2 regions of the Halomonas sp. ND22Bw genome follow, and region 2 is predicted to be linked to the other one. Evidence: predicted binding sites of a transcription regulator. Region 2 holds the regulator's gene; the other holds the start of a gene.
What was found. The regulator FNR, encoded in region 2, switches genes on or off when oxygen is low (the NO sensors DNR and NnrR bind a similar motif). The targets are predictions, from matches to a motif close to TTGATNTANATCAA.

Region 1: a site for FNR is predicted at 6,035-6,048, ahead of CVH10_RS07825 (DUF427 domain-containing protein). Genes of this name have one in related genera too.

The regions. Positions count from the first base shown of each region.
Region 1 is NZ_PXWD01000004.1:155,128-163,298, forward strand. It holds gene CVH10_RS07795 (MFS transporter) at 65-1,417, shown strand; gene CVH10_RS07800 (ion transporter) at 1,583-2,578, opposite strand; gene CVH10_RS07805 (nitronate monooxygenase family protein) at 2,707-3,795, opposite strand; gene CVH10_RS07810 (LysR substrate-binding domain-containing protein) at 3,888-4,754, shown strand; gene CVH10_RS07815 (GNAT family N-acetyltransferase) at 4,796-5,239, shown strand; gene CVH10_RS07820 (5'-methylthioadenosine/S-adenosylhomocysteine nucleosidase) at 5,272-5,928, opposite strand; gene CVH10_RS07825 (DUF427 domain-containing protein) at 6,135-6,476, shown strand; gene CVH10_RS25275 (hypothetical protein) at 6,673-8,171, shown strand, end outside.
Region 2 is NZ_PXWD01000002.1:326,262-334,432, reverse strand. It holds gene CVH10_RS04385 (heavy metal translocating P-type ATPase) at 1-1,757, shown strand, start outside; gene ccoS (cbb3-type cytochrome oxidase assembly protein CcoS) at 1,754-1,996, shown strand; gene CVH10_RS04375 (sulfite exporter TauE/SafE family protein) at 1,993-2,715, shown strand; gene CVH10_RS04370 (hypothetical protein) at 2,804-3,772, shown strand; gene fnr (fumarate/nitrate reduction transcriptional regulator Fnr) at 3,842-4,585, shown strand; gene ttcA (tRNA 2-thiocytidine(32) synthetase TtcA) at 4,710-5,624, opposite strand; gene CVH10_RS04355 (DNA polymerase III subunit epsilon) at 5,711-6,331, opposite strand; gene CVH10_RS04350 (putative nucleotidyltransferase substrate binding domain-containing protein) at 6,373-8,171, opposite strand, start outside.

The sequences.
Region 1 (8,171 bases), on a different contig from region 2:
ATATACCAGTCGGTATCGATGACCATCCACGGATTATCAGCCCGGCGAGCCTGGCGGAGGTGCCATGAAGTCTCTTTCGAGTACGGGATTCGCGATTCTCGGCGCGGCGCTGGTCGCGATCAGCTACGGGCTGGCGCGCTTCGCCTTCGGCCTGTTCGTGCCGCAGATCCGCGACGCGCTGGAACTCACGCCCTACGCCATCGGCATCATCGGCGCGCTGCCGCTGATCAGCTTCCTGCTGTCCACGGTGGTCGCGCCCTTCATCACCGACCATCTCGGCGCCCGCAACACGGCGGTGCTGTCCGGCCTGTTCGGCGTCGGTGGCCTGGGGCTGATCAGCCAGGCCTCCGACGCGCTGATGCTGGGCGCCGGCGTGTTCGCCTGCGGCATCTGCACCGGCCTGATGATGCCGGCCCTCACGGCCGCCATGCAGGCGATGGTGAGACGTTCGCTGCACGGGCGCGTCAGCTCTGTGATGAACGCCGGCACCAGCATCGGCGTGATCGTCGCCGTGCCCACGGTGCTGTTCATGGTCGGCGCCTGGCGGCTGGCCTATCTCTCGTTCGCGATCTGCACCGCCGTCGGCGTGGTCGCCGCCTGGTGGTTCCTGCCCTCGGTGTCGCGGATCGTGCCCTCGAACGCCGCGCCGCCGCCGCCGCTGCCCGAACTGCCCTGGTCGCGCCTCGTGCGGCTGTCGCTGTTCGCCTTCGTGATGGGCTTCGTCTCGTCCGCCTACTGGATCTTCGCGCCCGACCTGGTCGTCACCCTCGGCGGCCTGTCGCCGGCCTCCACCGGCTGGCTGTGGCTGGCGGTGGGCATCGCCGGCCTCGGCGGCGCCGTGGTGGCCGACCTGGCCGACCGCAACAACCCGCCGATCACCCACGCGCTGATGCTGATGATGCTGGCCGCCAGCCTGGCGCTGCTCGCGGCCAGCCCTGCCCAGACGCCGCTGGCGGCGTTCTCGGCTCTGGTCTTCGGCCTGGCCTACATGAGTCTGACCGGGCTCTACCTGATGACCGGCATCCGCCTGCTGCCGGGCCGGCTGTCGGTGGGGCCGGTGCTGCCCTTCATGGCGGTGTCGGTGGGGCAGGCCACCGGCTCGCCGGTGGTCGGCGGGCTGGTCGACGCCTTCGGCTACGCCACGGCGTTCTCCCTGTTCGCCGCGCTCGGCATCCTGGTGGCCATCCTCTCGCCGTTCTATCCCGGCCATATCGAGCACGGCGACGACGAGGAAGAACAGGCGGCCGAGGAAGACACCGGCCTGCAGGCGGCCTACGACCACCAGCTGCAGAACGAGGAAGGCGAGCCGCTGGAGGATCCGGAGGAGCTGGAAGAGCAGGAGGCGCTTGCCGTGGAATCCGCCGACACCGCTGCCGAGAAAGGCGAGACGGAAAAAACCGGCAACGGCTCCCGGTAACGGCTCAAGCGGTCTATGTGACCGCGCAGGAGCGCCATCAGGGCAGCCGATCCTTCGGCACCTGGTGGCGCTTTTTCATGCAGGAAGGGGCGCGTCTGGGACAGCGACCTGTTCTTGCTGATCTCGATTTCTCATGGCGCCGGCCAGGAAGAGCCTGCCAGCCCCTCACCGATACTTGTGCTGCCAGCCCTTCACCGCGATCTGCTCCTTGAGCAGGTCCAGCATGTCCACCAGCACCTGCTCGGTGATCCGTTCGGTCTCGGGGTCGGTGCGCAGCCAGGCATCGAAGCCGCTCTCGGCCAGGTGTTCCACCAGGGCGGAGAACTCCGACGACTTCAGCCCCGCCAGCGCCTCGTCGACCAGGTGGCAGGCCAGGTCGGAGAGCGAGGCCTCGAGCCCGCGGGTCAGCGGGCCGCCCATCGGCAGGCGCGACAGCCGCTTGAGCTCCGGACTCTCCGCCAGGGTGCGGCCGACCAGCCCGCGCACGTAGCGCAGGGTGTCGTCGCGGTTGCGGTCGTAGGCGTCGCCGGCCATGGCCTCCAGCCGCTGGCTGATCTCGCGGATCAGCGCCTGCTTGCGCGGCTGCACCACGCGCTCGATCACCGGGGCCGAGAGCCCGTCGCCGGCGCGGATCTCCTGCTGCACATTGTCGAGCATGCGGATGGCGATGCGGTCGGTGAGCTCTTCCAGCAGGATGTCGTAGTACTTGGCGGCCACGCTGTAGATGTACCAGCGGCGCACGTCGATCAGGCCCATGCGCTGCAGGCGATGCAGCAGCGAGATCACGCGCAGGATGCGCAGCAGCCGGAAGCCGCCCAGCGGGATGCAGCCGAGCACGTCGTACCAGTGCACGAAGGGGTAGAAGAACCAGCGGTGATAGTGGCGCTCGGCGATGGCCACTGCCCAGCCCAGCAGCACGTCGAGCAGGAAGATGCCGACGAACGCCAGGTCGATGGTCAGGAAGTTGGCGTGGATGTTCCGTTCGTAGGCGCCGTACAGCCCGGGGGCCACGGCCTCGAAGGCGGCGTTCAGCGGCGGCAGCAGGAACAGGCTGTCGAATAGCAGCAGCCCCAGGTTGGCGATCACCAGCGCGATGATGAACAGGTCCCACACCAGGTGGGCCCGTTCCAGGGCGGGCGAGGTCGTGCGCGTGGCAGGCATGGCGCCTCCTTGAGCTCGATGCCGAAGGGTCGCCTCTCATCCTAAAGCCTCGATCCCTCCTCGACACCCCGGGCGTGTCCAACGACGACGGCGCCGCCGGGCCTTCGGGGGTCACCGCTCCCGTGCCGTCAGGCGCCGTCTCGCCACTCCTGGAGCAGCCGGCTCACCAGCTCGCCGCCGGGGAGTTCGCGCGCCAGCGGCGCGCCCTGTCCGGCCCAGTGCGCCGCGAAGTCATGATCCCCGCGTTCGGCCGCCGCCGCGTTGAGCCGCTTGGCCGCATCGTACGCCAGCGGATAGGCGGGCGGCATGACCTTGAGCGTTGCCCCGGTCGTGGCATCGGGCGTGGCCTCGGCATGGCGCATCAGGCGATTGAGGATGCCGCGCGCGGGGCGCCCGGACAGCGCCGTGGTCATGCGGGTCGTCTCGGCACGCTCGCTCTTGAGGGCCGCGCGATAGCCCTCGTTGGCCGCCGATTCCGGGCACAGCAGGAAGGCCGTCCCCAGCTGGGCGGCGCAGGCGCCCAGCGCCAGGGCCGAGCGGATGCCCTGGCCATCCATGATGCCGCCGGCCGCGACGATCGGCAGCGCCGTTTCCCTGACCAGCCGGCGAACGAGCACGGAGGTGCTCAGCCGCTCATCGTCCGCCGCCGGATCGAAGCAGCCGCGGTGCCCGCCCGCCTCATCGCCCTGGGCCACGATAGCGTCTATGCCCCGCGCCTGGATCTCGCGCGCCTCCCGCAGGTTGGTCGCCGTCGCCAGCGTGTAGATGCCGGCCTCGCGCAGCGCCCGTATCCGCCCCTCGGACGGCAAGCCGAAGTGAAAGCTGACCACGGCGGGGCGCGTCTCGAGCAGCATCTCGAAGGCCGCCTCGTCCTCCACGAAGCTGCGGTAGATCTCGTCGAGCCCGGCCGGCGGCTCGCGGTCGTATGCCCGGAACAGCGGCGCCAGGTGCGACAGCCAGGCCGCCTCCCGGGCCGCGTCGCGCACGGCGGGCGCATGGCAGAAGACGTTGACGTTGAACGGGCGGGGCGTCAGCGCCCGGGTGCGTTCGATCATCGCCCGAGCCTTATCGACGCCGCTGGCGCCGATGCCCAGCGAGCCCAGGCCGCCGGCATTCGACACGGCCGCCGCCAGCTCCGGTGTGGCCACGCCGGCCATGGGCGCCTGGATGATTGGCTGGATGCCCAGCCGGTCGGTCAGGGGATTCGGCGATGACATGGGCACGGCCTCCACGAGCGGGGAAACGATGGCTTCCATTAATTCTCAAATCGAGAATAAAATAACTCTATGGATTGCAAAAGGCGAACGATGTGGATCTGGAAACCCTGAGAATCTTCGAGACCGTCGCTGCCGAGCTGAGCATGACCCGCGCCGCCGCGCGGCTCGGGCGCGCGCCGTCCAACGTCACCACGCGCATCCAGCAGCTGGAGGCGGAGCTGGACGCGGAGCTGTTCGTTCGCCTCGGCAAGCGCATCACGCTCTCGACGGCGGGGCAGCGCTTCCTGGCCTACGTGCAGCGGCTGCTGGCGCTGGAGGACGAGGCCCGGCAGGCTGTGGGCGGCGATGGCGGCAGCCTGCGCATCGGCAGCATGGAAAGCACGGCGGCCAGCCGGCTGCCGGCGCCGCTGGCGGCCTTCAACCGCGCCCATCCGGCGACCCGGCTCGAGGTCAGCACCGGCCCCTCGGGGCCTCTGGTGGATGAGGTGCGCGACGGGCGGCTGGACTGCGCCTTCGTGGCCCTGCCTGCCGAGCTCGAGAACGAGAAAGCCCTGGCCGAGATGGGGCTGCAAAGCGCCCCGGTGTGGGAGGAATCGCTGCTGTTGCTGCTGCCGCCCGCCGATGCCAAGGCCACCGCGTCGGATGAGCTGTGTACCCGCACTCTGGCCGCCTTCCGGCCGGGCTGCACCTACCGCGCCATGGCGGAGCAGCGGCTCGGCATCGTCGCCGGAAGCGAGTGGCGCGTTCAGGAGCTCGGGTCCTATCACGCGATGGTGGCGGCCGTGTCGGCGGGCGCCTGCGTCACCCTGCTGCCGCGCAGCGTGCTGGCACTGTGCCGCGTGCCGGACGACCTGGCCACGCTGGAGATGGGCACCGCCGGCACGCGCCTGCTGTGGCGCCGCGGCTACGAGACGCCCGCATTCCAGGCGTTCGCGGGAGAGTTCCTGGCAGGCGCCTGACGCCCTGGGCAATAGGGAAATAGGGAATAGGAGAGGGTTCGATGAACGTCGAGAGTGTGGAAAAGGAAGACTATCGTGAGCTGCTGGAGGTCTGGGAGGCATCGGTCAGGGCAACGCACGATTTCCTGCGTGAAGACGACCTGCTGGAGCTGAAGCCGCTCATCTACGAGCAGTATTTCGGCGCCGTCGATCTAACGTGCGTCAAGGGCGAGAGCGGAGACATCCTGGGCTTCTGCGGCGTGCTCGACGGCAAGATCGAGATGCTGTTCATCGCGCCGCAGGCGCGCGGCGCCGGCATCGGTTCCTTGCTGCTGGATGACGCGGTGACCGCTCAGGACGCCTCCCGGGTGGACGTCAACGAACAGAACCCGCAGGCGCTGGGCTTCTACCGGCACAAGGGGTTTTCCGTCACCGACCGCTCGCCGCTCGACGGGTTGGGCAAGCCCTATCCGCTGCTGCACATGGCGCTGGTGAACACGCCGTGACGCGCCGCGCCCCTGGCCTCGACGGTGGCACCTCAGCCCGTCAATAGGCCCTCGCCGAGCGCCTCGCCCAGCCGGTCCACGGCGGCGGCCAGCTTCTCGTCGATGACGTGGAGATACGCCGTCCAGTCGTCGACGTGGTTGAGCTCCGCCTTGCCGTCCGAGATGCCGCGCAGCACCACCAGCGGCACGTCGAAGCGGGTGCAGGCGCGCAGGCAGGCGTAGCTCTCCATGTCCACCATGTCGGCGGCGATGGCGGCATAGGCCGCCCCCGAGACGATGTTGGCGCCGGTGGAGAGCGATGCCTCGCGAATCCCCGGAATGCGCAGCGGCAGGGGCAGGATGTCCGGCAGGTCGAGGAAGGGCGTCACGCCCTTCTGGAAGCCGAGCGGCGAGGCGTCCATGTCGCGGTAGGCCACCGACGTCGCCTGATAGACCTCGGTCTGCTCCAGCGCCCGGCTGCCCGCTGAGCCCAGCGACACCACCAGGTCCGGCCGTTGCCCGCTTGCTTCCAGCGCCGCCAATGCCGCGGTGAGCTCCACCGCCGCCTCCACCGGCCCCACGCCGGTCATGAAGGGCGTGAACTGCGCCTTCATATGCGGGCCGTATTCGGCGTCCGCCGCCATCACGAACAGCACGGAGCTGCCGCCCAGCGTGGTCAGCGGTACCGGCGCGCGTGGTGTCTGATTCATCCCGAAAGTCTCCCGCAATTCATGAATGCCACCATCATGGCGGGCAGGCGCGTTGGCGCCAAGCGGGGGAGGGCGTGAGGGAGGCGAGCGGGGCGTTCCCGCAAGACCGATCTAGATCAAAAGCCGAAGTGAAATTGTCACCAAGCGGTGACATTCTGAAGCCCTCGTTCTAGGCTGAGCTATCAGCCAACCAGCAAGGGACTGCCATGGCCGATCACACCGAATCCCGCATCACTTTGCATCCGCATTCCCGGCGGGTGCGCATCCTTGCTGGCGACACCCTGATCGCCGATACCTGCGACGCTATCGAACTGCGCGAACATGGATATTCACACCGTCAGTATGTACCCAAAGAGGATGTGGATATGGCGAAGCTGTCGATTTCCTCCACCGTCACCCACTGCCCGTTCAAGGGCGATAGCACTTATTACTCGCTGCCCGATATCGCCGATGTGGCCTGGAGCTATGAATGGCCGAACGATGATGTGCAGGCGATTGTCGGGAGGTTGGCGTTTGATATGGATAAGGTGACGGAGCTTGTGGAGTGACGTCCGCTATCGACCCAAAGCGGACCGTTATGCAGGGTGCGGCATATGTCGGATCATCGACGTGGAGGGTGGATAGCTGCCGTTCGCTGCAGCTAAAAAGTCGCGACAGTCTGTGTGAAAATTACTTGCACCTTGTTGAGAGGCAGTAGTTTCCAACGACTGGTCTGCGCGGTATGGTTGTGCAAAGAATGTATTGGTGAACGAGGCCGGCAGCGTGACAGAAAAAAGTGATTTAGCTCAGCTGATTATCGATGGCGATGCCGCCGGACGCCTTATCCCAACCATTCTCGACTTTGAATACAAAGACAGAAAACGGGAACTTGGCGGTTTCTTGGCTGATTTGAACAACTCGGGTGAGATCGCTCTGCTCTCGGACGCCAACCTTGCGGCCATACGACAGCTTGAGCACAACGACTTTTGGATGGTGTTCGGCGCGTTGTCTGACGCAATTGAGCACGTGGCGGATGATTACCCTGCTGTACAGAAGTTTGCTGAGTGTCTGGTCGAGAGAGCAGGTAACGATGGGGCTTCTAACACTCCGTTTGTGTCATTCGTTCGTTGGTGCGAAAAACATCCCTATCAAGCCAGAAAAATAATTGCAGGCGCAAAAGACGGCCAAGAGGATTGCCAACGTTCCTGTGTGTTTGCCTTACAAGGTCTCAATGACTTTGGATACTTAGTGGATTTCTTAGAGGACAGTAGAGCGGAATTCCGATCTATAGGATTTCGCGCCTTAGTAAGGCTCAAGAATATGACATCACAGGACGACCAAACTGGTATAGATGCTTGCCTTTCGGAAATTCAAAGCCCGTCTTCTGATGATGCGCGAAATGCTGCTATTGAGGCCGTTTTTCGTATTTGGGACAATGGTGCGACCAAGGAAAAATATCGGCAAGACGAAGCGATAAAGTCCCTTCTCGCCCAGCCGACAGATGACGACTTGGTGCGCCTGTGCGCGATGCTTTTCTATCACAAGAATGCATCCACAGAGCAAACTATCAGTGCAGTATTGAGTAGGTCAAAAAGCATATCCTCCAGCTTCGAGACAGCAAGCCACTGGATAGATAACGCACTAACCTGGAAAGATGAACGCTGGTCATTCAATGAGGTGGTCGCGTTCATAGAGGCCATGGTTCCGCACTTCGAGCAGCCAGCAAAGAGCAAGCAGTTTCATAGCTTTTGCGAATGGGTTTGGGAAGAACCTGCAAACACTTCATACCTTTTCGCGCGCTGGCTTAATTCTGGCGACTTCTCCTTGTGCAGCTTCTTGGCCGAAATGGTCAGCGGCGGAGATAAGGGAGCAGCGCTATCTCTCCTGCCGCAAGACTTACCTCCAGAAGCGGTAGATCAAGTCTTTCTAGCCCGAAAATGTATCGGCTTTCTTTGGCTGCATGAGATCACGGCAGCGTCAATTCTTCTTAGTCTAGTCGAACATGGGCATTCAGATGCTGTTCCTGAGATTGAAGGTCTCCTTTGGGAACCGCTGCTCCTTAGCTACTCTAGTGAGCTTAGGCCGTATCTTGAGCAACAAGCGTCTAGTGCTTCCCCAACTGTGGCTAAGGCGGCTCAAGAGCTGATAGCGCACCACGCAGAATATATTGAGGGGCTGGAAAAGGCGCAGGACCTTAGCGAACTTGAACCCTCAAATGAAGCGAGACGAGCGGCGACGATCAAAGATCACCAGAGGAACACGGA
Region 2 (8,171 bases):
CCCAGCCGTTCTTCGCCGGAGCGCGGCGCGACCTGCGCAACCGACAGCTGGGCATGGACGTGCCAGTGTCGCTGGCCATCGCCGGCGCCTACCTCGCCAGCACCTGGGCGCTGCTCGTCGGCCATGGCGACGTCTACTTCGACTCCGCGGCCATGTTCACCTTCTTCCTGCTGTTCGGCCGTTTCCTGGAGGTGCGCGCCCGGCGGCGCAGCGGGCGCCGCGGCAACGCCCTGACCGAGATCCTGCCGCTGTCGGCGATCCGCCTCGGCGAGCACGGCGAGGAGCGCCTCCTGCCCGCCAGCGAACTGGTCGCGGGCGACCGGGTGCTGGTCAGGCCCGGCCACGGCGTGCCCGCCGACGGCGTGATCGAACAGGGCGCCTCCAGCCTCGACGAATCGATGCTCACCGGCGAGGCGCTGCCGGTGACACGCGGCGTGGGCGACACCGTGACCGGCGGCAGCCACAACGTCGAAAGCCCGCTGACGGTGCGGGTGACCCATGCCGGACGGGATGCCCGGGCGGCGCGGCTGCTCGACCTCACCGACCGCGCCTTCGCCGAACGCCCGCCCGTCGCGCGCCGGGCCGCCCGGCTGGCCCATCACTTCGTGATCCAGGTGCTGCTGATCGCCGCCGCCACCGGATGGGTCTGGTCATTCGTCGACCCCGAGCGGGCCTTCTGGGTGACCCTCTCGGTGCTGGTGGTCAGCTGTCCCTGCGCCCTGGCGCTGGCCACGCCCACCGCCCTGACCGCCGCCCACGGCAGGCTCTACCGCCGCGGCGTGCTGCTGACCCGTGCCGACGCCCTGGAGACCCTGCCGCGCCTCGACCGGATGATCTTCGACAAGACCGGCACCCTGACCCAAGGCGAGATGCGGCTGGAGCGCACCGTGCCGCTGGCGGAACACGACCCCGAGCGTCTCACCGCGCTGGCCGCGGCCCTGGAGGCCCATTCCGAGCATCCCATCGCCCGCGCCTTTCGCCCCCATCGCCGCGCCGGCATCAGTGCCCGCAACGTCACCGCCCGCCCCGGCCTGGGCCTCGCCGGCGAGATCGACGGCCGTCCCTGGCGGCTCGGCCGGCCCGACTTCGCGGCCCCGGACCGAGTGCCGACGAATCCGGACAGCGGTGCCGAGATCGGCCACTGGCTGCTGCTGGCCGAGGACGGCGAGCCACGGGCCTGGTTCGCCCTGGGCGACCAGCCTCGGGAAGATGCCGCCGCCACCGTCGCCGCCCTGGCGGCGCGAGGCATCGCGGTGGAACTGCTGTCCGGCGACGCCGAGGGGCCCACCCGGGCGCTGGCCGAGCGACTGGGCATCGCCGAGTGGCGCGCCGGCGCGAGCCCCGAGGACAAGCTCGCTCGGCTGCGCGACTGCCAGGCCGAGGGCCAGCGGGTGGCCATGGTCGGCGACGGCATCAACGACATCCCGGTGCTGGCCGGCGCCGACATCGCCTTCGCCATGAACGCGGCCACCGACCTGGCCCGCACCCGGGCCGACGCCGTGCTGCTCGGCCCCCATCTCGGGCGGCTGGTCGAAGCGCTCGACGTCGGCCGCGCCACGCGGCGCATCATCCGCCAGAACCTGGGCTGGGCGCTGGCCTACAACCTGCTGGCCCTGCCCCCGGCGGCGCTGGGCTGGGTGCCCCCCTGGCTGGCGGCGCTGGGCATGTCGGCGAGTTCGCTGGTGGTGGTCGCCAATGCCCTGAGGCTGGCCCGCCAGCGGCGCGCCGAGCATACCCTCGCCCGGGAGGCATCATGAGCATTCTCTACCTGCTGATACCGCTGTCGCTGATCCTGCTCGGCCTGGCCGTCTGGGCCTTCTTCTGGGCCGTGCGCCACGACCAGTTCGAGGACCTGGAAGGCCCGGCGCATCGCATCCTGTTCGACGATGACGACCCGCCGCAAGGGCCAGGCCCAGCGCACGATGCGGGCGAGCCGAACGCCGCCCCCGACCGTGACCGAACCCGGGACAAGGACAGCGACAAGGACGCCCGATGAACCCCACCGGACTCGACCTGCCACCGCTGGCCGCGGCCTTCGTCTTCGGCCTGCTCGGCGGCGCCCACTGCATCGGCATGTGCGGCGGCATCATGAGCGCCCTGAGTTTCGCCGTGCCGCCCAGCCTGCGCCATCCGGCCCGGCTCGGCGGCCTGCTGCTGGGCTACAACCTGGGGCGCATCGCCAGCTACGTGCTCGCGGGCGCCCTGGCCGCCGGGCTCGGCACCCTGGTCGGGCTGGCCCCCGGGGTGCGCCTGGCGCTGCAGGTGCTGGCCGCGACGATGCTGATCCTGATGGCGCTCTACATCGCCGACTGGTGGAAGGGGCTGCTGAGGCTGGAGGCCCTCGGCAAGCGCCTGTGGCGCCGCCTGGAGCCCCTCGGACGGCGACTGATGCCGGTCGTGACGGTGCCCCAGGCGATGGCCCTGGGCGCCGTCTGGGGCTGGCTGCCCTGCGGACTGGTCTACTCGATGCTGACCTGGAGCCTGGCCAGCGCCGATCCGCTGCGCGGCGCGGCGCTGATGGGCGCCTTCGGACTCGGCACCCTGCCGGCGCTGCTGGCCACCGGCCTGGCCGCGCGTCGGCTGGGCGGCCTGATCCGCCACCCGGCCACCCGCACCCTGGCGGCACTGACGATCATCGGCTTCGCCCTGTGGCAGCTGTGGGGGCTGTGGCCGGGCGCGATGCCCCATGAGGCCGGTCACGCCGGGCAGCACTGAACCGCTTTCGCCGTCGCGCTTGACCCAGCGCAACACCGCCCGCTTCCGCGACCGCTAGCCTGATGGCATGCACTCCCGGAATCCTGCCATGCCCGTCACCGCTCCTTCCGACTTCGGCGCCGACGACTACGCCGCGGCGCTGGCCGCCAGCAACGCCGACGCCCGTCCCCTGTCGCTGCATCTGCGCCTGCCGCTGCGCCACGATGGCGACGCGCGCGTCGATCACGCCAAGGGCATGGACCCGTTCGAAGTCGACCTGGCCCGACTGGATCGCGAGATGGTGCTGGTGCGACGCTGCCTCGCCCCCGATCGACGGCTCGAGGCCCTGCACTGGGGCGGCAGCCTGCCCCCCTGGCTGAGCCTGTCGCGGATGAGCGGGCTGGTCGATCGGCTGGCCTCGCGCTTTCCCTTCGAATCGGGACATTGGCGCGACTTCACCGTCGAACTCGATCCCCGTGCCACGGATCTTCTCACCCTGCGCCATCTGGAAGCACTGGGCTTCAACCGCCTGAAGCTGGTCATGCGCCTGCCGAGGGCCGACCGCCCGGAAGCCCTGACGCGGCTGCAGTCACGCATCGAGCCGCTGCTCGACGAGACCGTTCGCATGGGCTGGCACTCGCTGAACCTGGTGCTGATCGTGCCGCCGGCGACGCCCGAGCAGGAGGCCGCCGCGGCGCTCGCCACGCTGATGGCCATGACGCCGCCACGCCTCTCGCTGCGCCCGGACCCCGCCTGGCAGGAAGGCGAGTCGACGCTGCCGGCGACACTGCTGGCTCGGATCGAGGACCGCCTGGCCGGAAACGGCTATCGGTCGCTGGGAGGCGGGTTCTACGCCCGCCACGGCGCCGCGCTGGAGGACGCCCGGGCGCAGACGCGACGCGAGCAGGCCCGCGACCGGCTGGGGCTTGGCCCCGGTGCCATCTCGCGGCTGCCCGACGCCGTGGCCTGCAACGCCGGCTCGGCCGAGGACTATGCCGCGGCGCTGGATGAGGGGCGACTGGCCACCGCATCGGGGCACTGGTCGCGCTGCCGCCGTTCGGGCACAGGACACGGCTAAGGGATGCTATGCCCGGGCGGGTGCTATCCGCCATAATGGGGGAGGCAAGCCCCGATCAAGGAGGACAGCATGCCCGATATCGCAGCCGGCAGGCGCCGCTCACTGCTGCACGAGACCCGCTGCCGGACCTGCAGCCTGAGTTCCCTGTGCCTGCCCCTGGCCCTCGAACTCGAGGACATCGATCAGTTCGATGCCATCATCCGCCGCCGTCCGCCGCTCAAGAAGGGCGAGTCGCTGTTCCGTCAGGGCAGCCCCTTCACCAGCGTCTATGCGGTTCGCTCCGGCAGCCTCAAGCAGATCACCAGCGAAGGCGGCGGCATGGATCAGCTGACCAACTTCTATCTGCCCAGCGAACTGGTGGGGCTGGACGGCATCGACGAGTCGACCTATCCCGGCTCGGTCATCGCGCTCGAGACCACCACCGTGTGCGAGATCCCCTTCGATCGCCTGGATGCCCTGTCGGAAAGCCTGCCGGAGCTGCGCGCCCAGCTCTACCGCAGCATGAGCAAGGAAATGCGCGACGACCGCCGCATGATGCGCCTGCTGTCGCGCAAGACCGCCGACCAGCGGCTGGCCACCTTCTTCGCCAGCCTCTCCGACCGCTTCCGGCGCCGCGGCTACTCCGCCTACAGCTTCCGGCTCTCCATGTCCCGGGCCGACATCGGCAACTACCTGGGGCTGGCCGTGGAAACCGTCAGCCGCATCCTGGGCCGCTTCCAGCAGCAGGGCCTGGTGGCCGTCTCCGGCCGCGAGGTGAACATCCTCGACCTGGACGCCCTGGCCGAGCTGGCCGAGGAAGAGGGCTGCCGCTGACGCGCCTTCGCCGCGAGCGGGAAGCCGGAAAACGCACCGCCCCCATGGCCGGCAGCACATGGGGGCGGTCTTTGTTGGGTTCTTCCCTCTCCCGGCACGAAGTGCCGCGCTCCAAGCTTCCCGCTTATCGCTCCTGGTGCAGATCGATGCGGTCGGCCTGCATCTTCGCCTGCTTCTCCTCCAGACCGGCGAAGTCGAACAGCTCGCGGTCGGCCAGCTGCGAGGGGGCGACGTTGGTCACCGCCTTGAACATGCTCTCCAGGCGGCCGGGATGCTTGGCCTCCCACTCGGCCAGCATTTCCTTGACCACCTGGCGCTGCAGGTTGGGCTGCGAGCCGCACAGGTTGCAGGGGATGATCGGGAAGGCCATGCGCTCCGAGAACTCGGCGATGTCGGCCTCGCGGCAGTAGGCCAGCGGGCGGATGACGATATTCTTGCCGTCGTCGGAGAGCAGCTTGGGCGGCATCGACTTGAGGCTGCCGCCGAAGAACATGTTGAGGAACAGCGTCTCGAGGATGTCCTCGCGATGATGACCGAGCGCGATCTTGGTGGCACCGATCTCCTCGGCATAGCCATAGAGGGAGCCGCGGCGCAGCCGCGAGCACAGCGCGCAGGTGGTCTTGCCTTCCGGGGTCTTCTCCTTGACCACCGAGTAGGTGTCGCGCTCGAGGATATGGTAATCGACGCCGAGCCCATCCAGGTACTCGGGCAGCACATGCTCGGGGAAGCCGGGCTGCTTCTGGTCGAGGTTCACCGCCACCAGCGAGAAGTTCACCGGCGCGTTGCGCTGCAGATTCCGCAGGATCTCCAGCATGGTGTAGCTGTCCTTGCCGCCGGACAGGCACACCATCACCTTGTCGCCCTCGCGGATCATGTCGAAGTCGATGATGGCGTTGCCGACCTGGCGCCGCAGACGCTTCTGCAGCTTGTTGAACTCGCGCTTGGCCTTGGCGTCGGGCGCCTCGGCGGACGGGGTCGACGGCTCGGCCGAAGCGGCCTCATCGGCGGGACGGGGATCGAAGGTCACGGCATCTTGCATGGTCGGGGCGCTGCCAGGGCAATCGGGGAAAGGGAAAGGGCGCCTATCCTACCACCCTGCCGCCAGGCTGGCGACGTGGCGCGCGCTCAGCCGCTGCGGCGCTCGAGCAGCGCGTCGCGGTCCAGCCGCAGGTGCATCAGGGCCGTGGTCACGGCGGTGCCCAGCACGCTGTGGCGCCCCATCAGCGGCACCTCGAGCTGCGCGGCGACCCGCTCGAAGGCCGGCGCCACCTCGAGCCGCGAATGATGATGGTAACGCTGGTAACGCTGGACCAGGTCGATGCCGGCATTGGGCAGGTCGAAGCCGAATCGGGCGCGCAGCGGGCGGTTCAGCAACGCCAGGTCGCGATCCAGCCGCCAGCCGACCAGCGGGCGATTGCCGACGAAGTCGAGCAGCCGCGCCAGGGCCTGGTCGAGCGTCACGCCGTCGTCGAGATCGATGCCGCGCAGGCCGTGACGCCGCAGCACCTCGGCGTCCACGCCTTCCGGGCGCGCCAGCCGCAGCTCCAGCGACTCGCTGGTCAGCACCCGATCGCCGCGCAGGCGCACCGCGGCGATCGCCAGCGGCTCGGCGCTGCGCACGTCGCCGCCGGTCGACTGCACGGCCAGCGCCACCAGCTCCTCCCCCGTATAGGGGCGGAACAGCCAGCCATACTGGCCATGGGCGTGGCGGTGGCGGTCGACCAGGCGGCGCAGGGTCTTGAGCATGTCGATGTCCTTGTCGTGTCGCGAGGCGGCGGCCGGCCACCTCAGGTGTATTCGAGGTGATAACGATGGGAAATCCGCTGCTTGAAGTCCTTGACGATGTGCAGCGCCTCGCGCAGCAGGTCACGCTCCAGCGACGACAGCGACTGGACCACGACCCGGTCCGGCTCGCCGTTCTCGTCGCCGCCGTCGCCCTCCAGCCGCGCCAGCTGCTGCTCGAGGCGCAGCTGGGTGAACAGCGACAGCGCCTCCCCCAGGTCTTCGGCGAAGCGCTCCTCGAGCCGCCCGTCGGCGGCCAGGGCATCGAGGCGATCCAGGGTGCCGGTGGCGAGGATGCCGCGCTCCAGCGCCATGACCCGCACGCCATGCACGATGGGAAAGATGCCGCCCTTCTTGATGTCGATGCCGTGCTGGGGCTTCTTCAGCGAGCCGAACAGGGTCAGCGGCGTGGAGAAGCGCATCACCGGCCGGGCGAAGTAGGAGAGCAGCAGCTCGTCACGGGAGGCCGCCTCGAACAGCGTCTCCCTCACCCGCTCGAGCAGTGCCGGATTGCCGGCCACCGCATGAGCGTCGAGCATGATCGCCAGCTTCATCAGGCTGTCGCCGTCGCGGGCCTCGACCCAGCGCGCGATGCGCGCCTTCCACTGGCGCTCGGTGCCCACCCAGTCCGGGTTGGAGACCATGATGTTGCCGGGGCAGCGCGGGTAGCCGAGCGAGACCAGGGTCTCGGTGAACTCGGCCATGCGCTCCATGCAGTCCGGCCACGCCAAGTCGTCGTCGAGGATCAGGCCGTTGTCCTGGTCGGTCTTGAGCATCTGCTCGCCGCGCCCCTCGCTGCCCATCACCATCAGGCAGCTGTCGCGCCTCAGGGGCTCGGGCATCGAGAAGTCCCAGGCCTTGTGGATGATGCGACCGTTGAGCGCGGCCAGCAGCCCCATGGCGAAGCGCAGCTTCACGCCCTGAGCCATCAGCGCACCGGCGAGCTCGGCGGTACGGCGGCTGGCGGAGGCCAACTGCTCCAGGTCGCCGGCCTGCTCGACCTGCAGGCTGACCACGTGGCTGCGGCTGGAGAAGTAGCTGAGCACGTCGGTCAGCTCCACCACGCCCACCGGCGCCTCGTCCTCGACGATCACCACGCGCTCGATGCGCCGGCGGGTCATCAGCACCAGCACCTCGAACAGATACTGATCGGGCCGGGCGGTGATCAGCTCCCCCCCGGCCAGCGACGACAGCGGTGTCTCCTGGCCGAGCCCCTCGAGCACCAGGGCGTCGAGCAGGTCGGTCTTGGTGACCATGCCCGGCCCGGCCTCGCCCTGCACCAGCAGGCTGTCGACCGCCTCGTCATGCAGCAGACGCACCGCCTCGGCGATGGTGGTCTCGCCGCCCAGGCAGCGCGGCGGGCGCATGCAGTCCTGGGCCCGCGCCAGCATGAAGCCGGCCATGGTCACCCCGCCGGCCGCGCGCTGCTCGGTCAGCAGCCGCGCCTTGTCGGCGAGACGCTGGCGGAAGAAGGCATCGAAGGCCGGATAGGCATCGCACAGCTCGAGAAACAGCGCCCGGGGCAGCAGGTAGCACAGCGATTCCTGCTCGGCACGGAAGCGATAGCGACTCTGGCCATTGAGAATGCTGATGGCACCGAACAGGTCGCCGCCGGTGTAGTGGCCGATGCGCTGGCGCTCGCCGGGCTGGGTGGTGTCCAGCTCGGCGACCTCGCCCTTGTGAATGAGGAAGACGTTCTCGCCGGGCTGCCCCGCCTCGAGGATGATCTCGTCGCGATCGAAGTAGGCCAGGTCGAGCCCGCCGCGCACGCGCTCCCGCCCGGCCTCGTCGAGCAGGCTGAAGG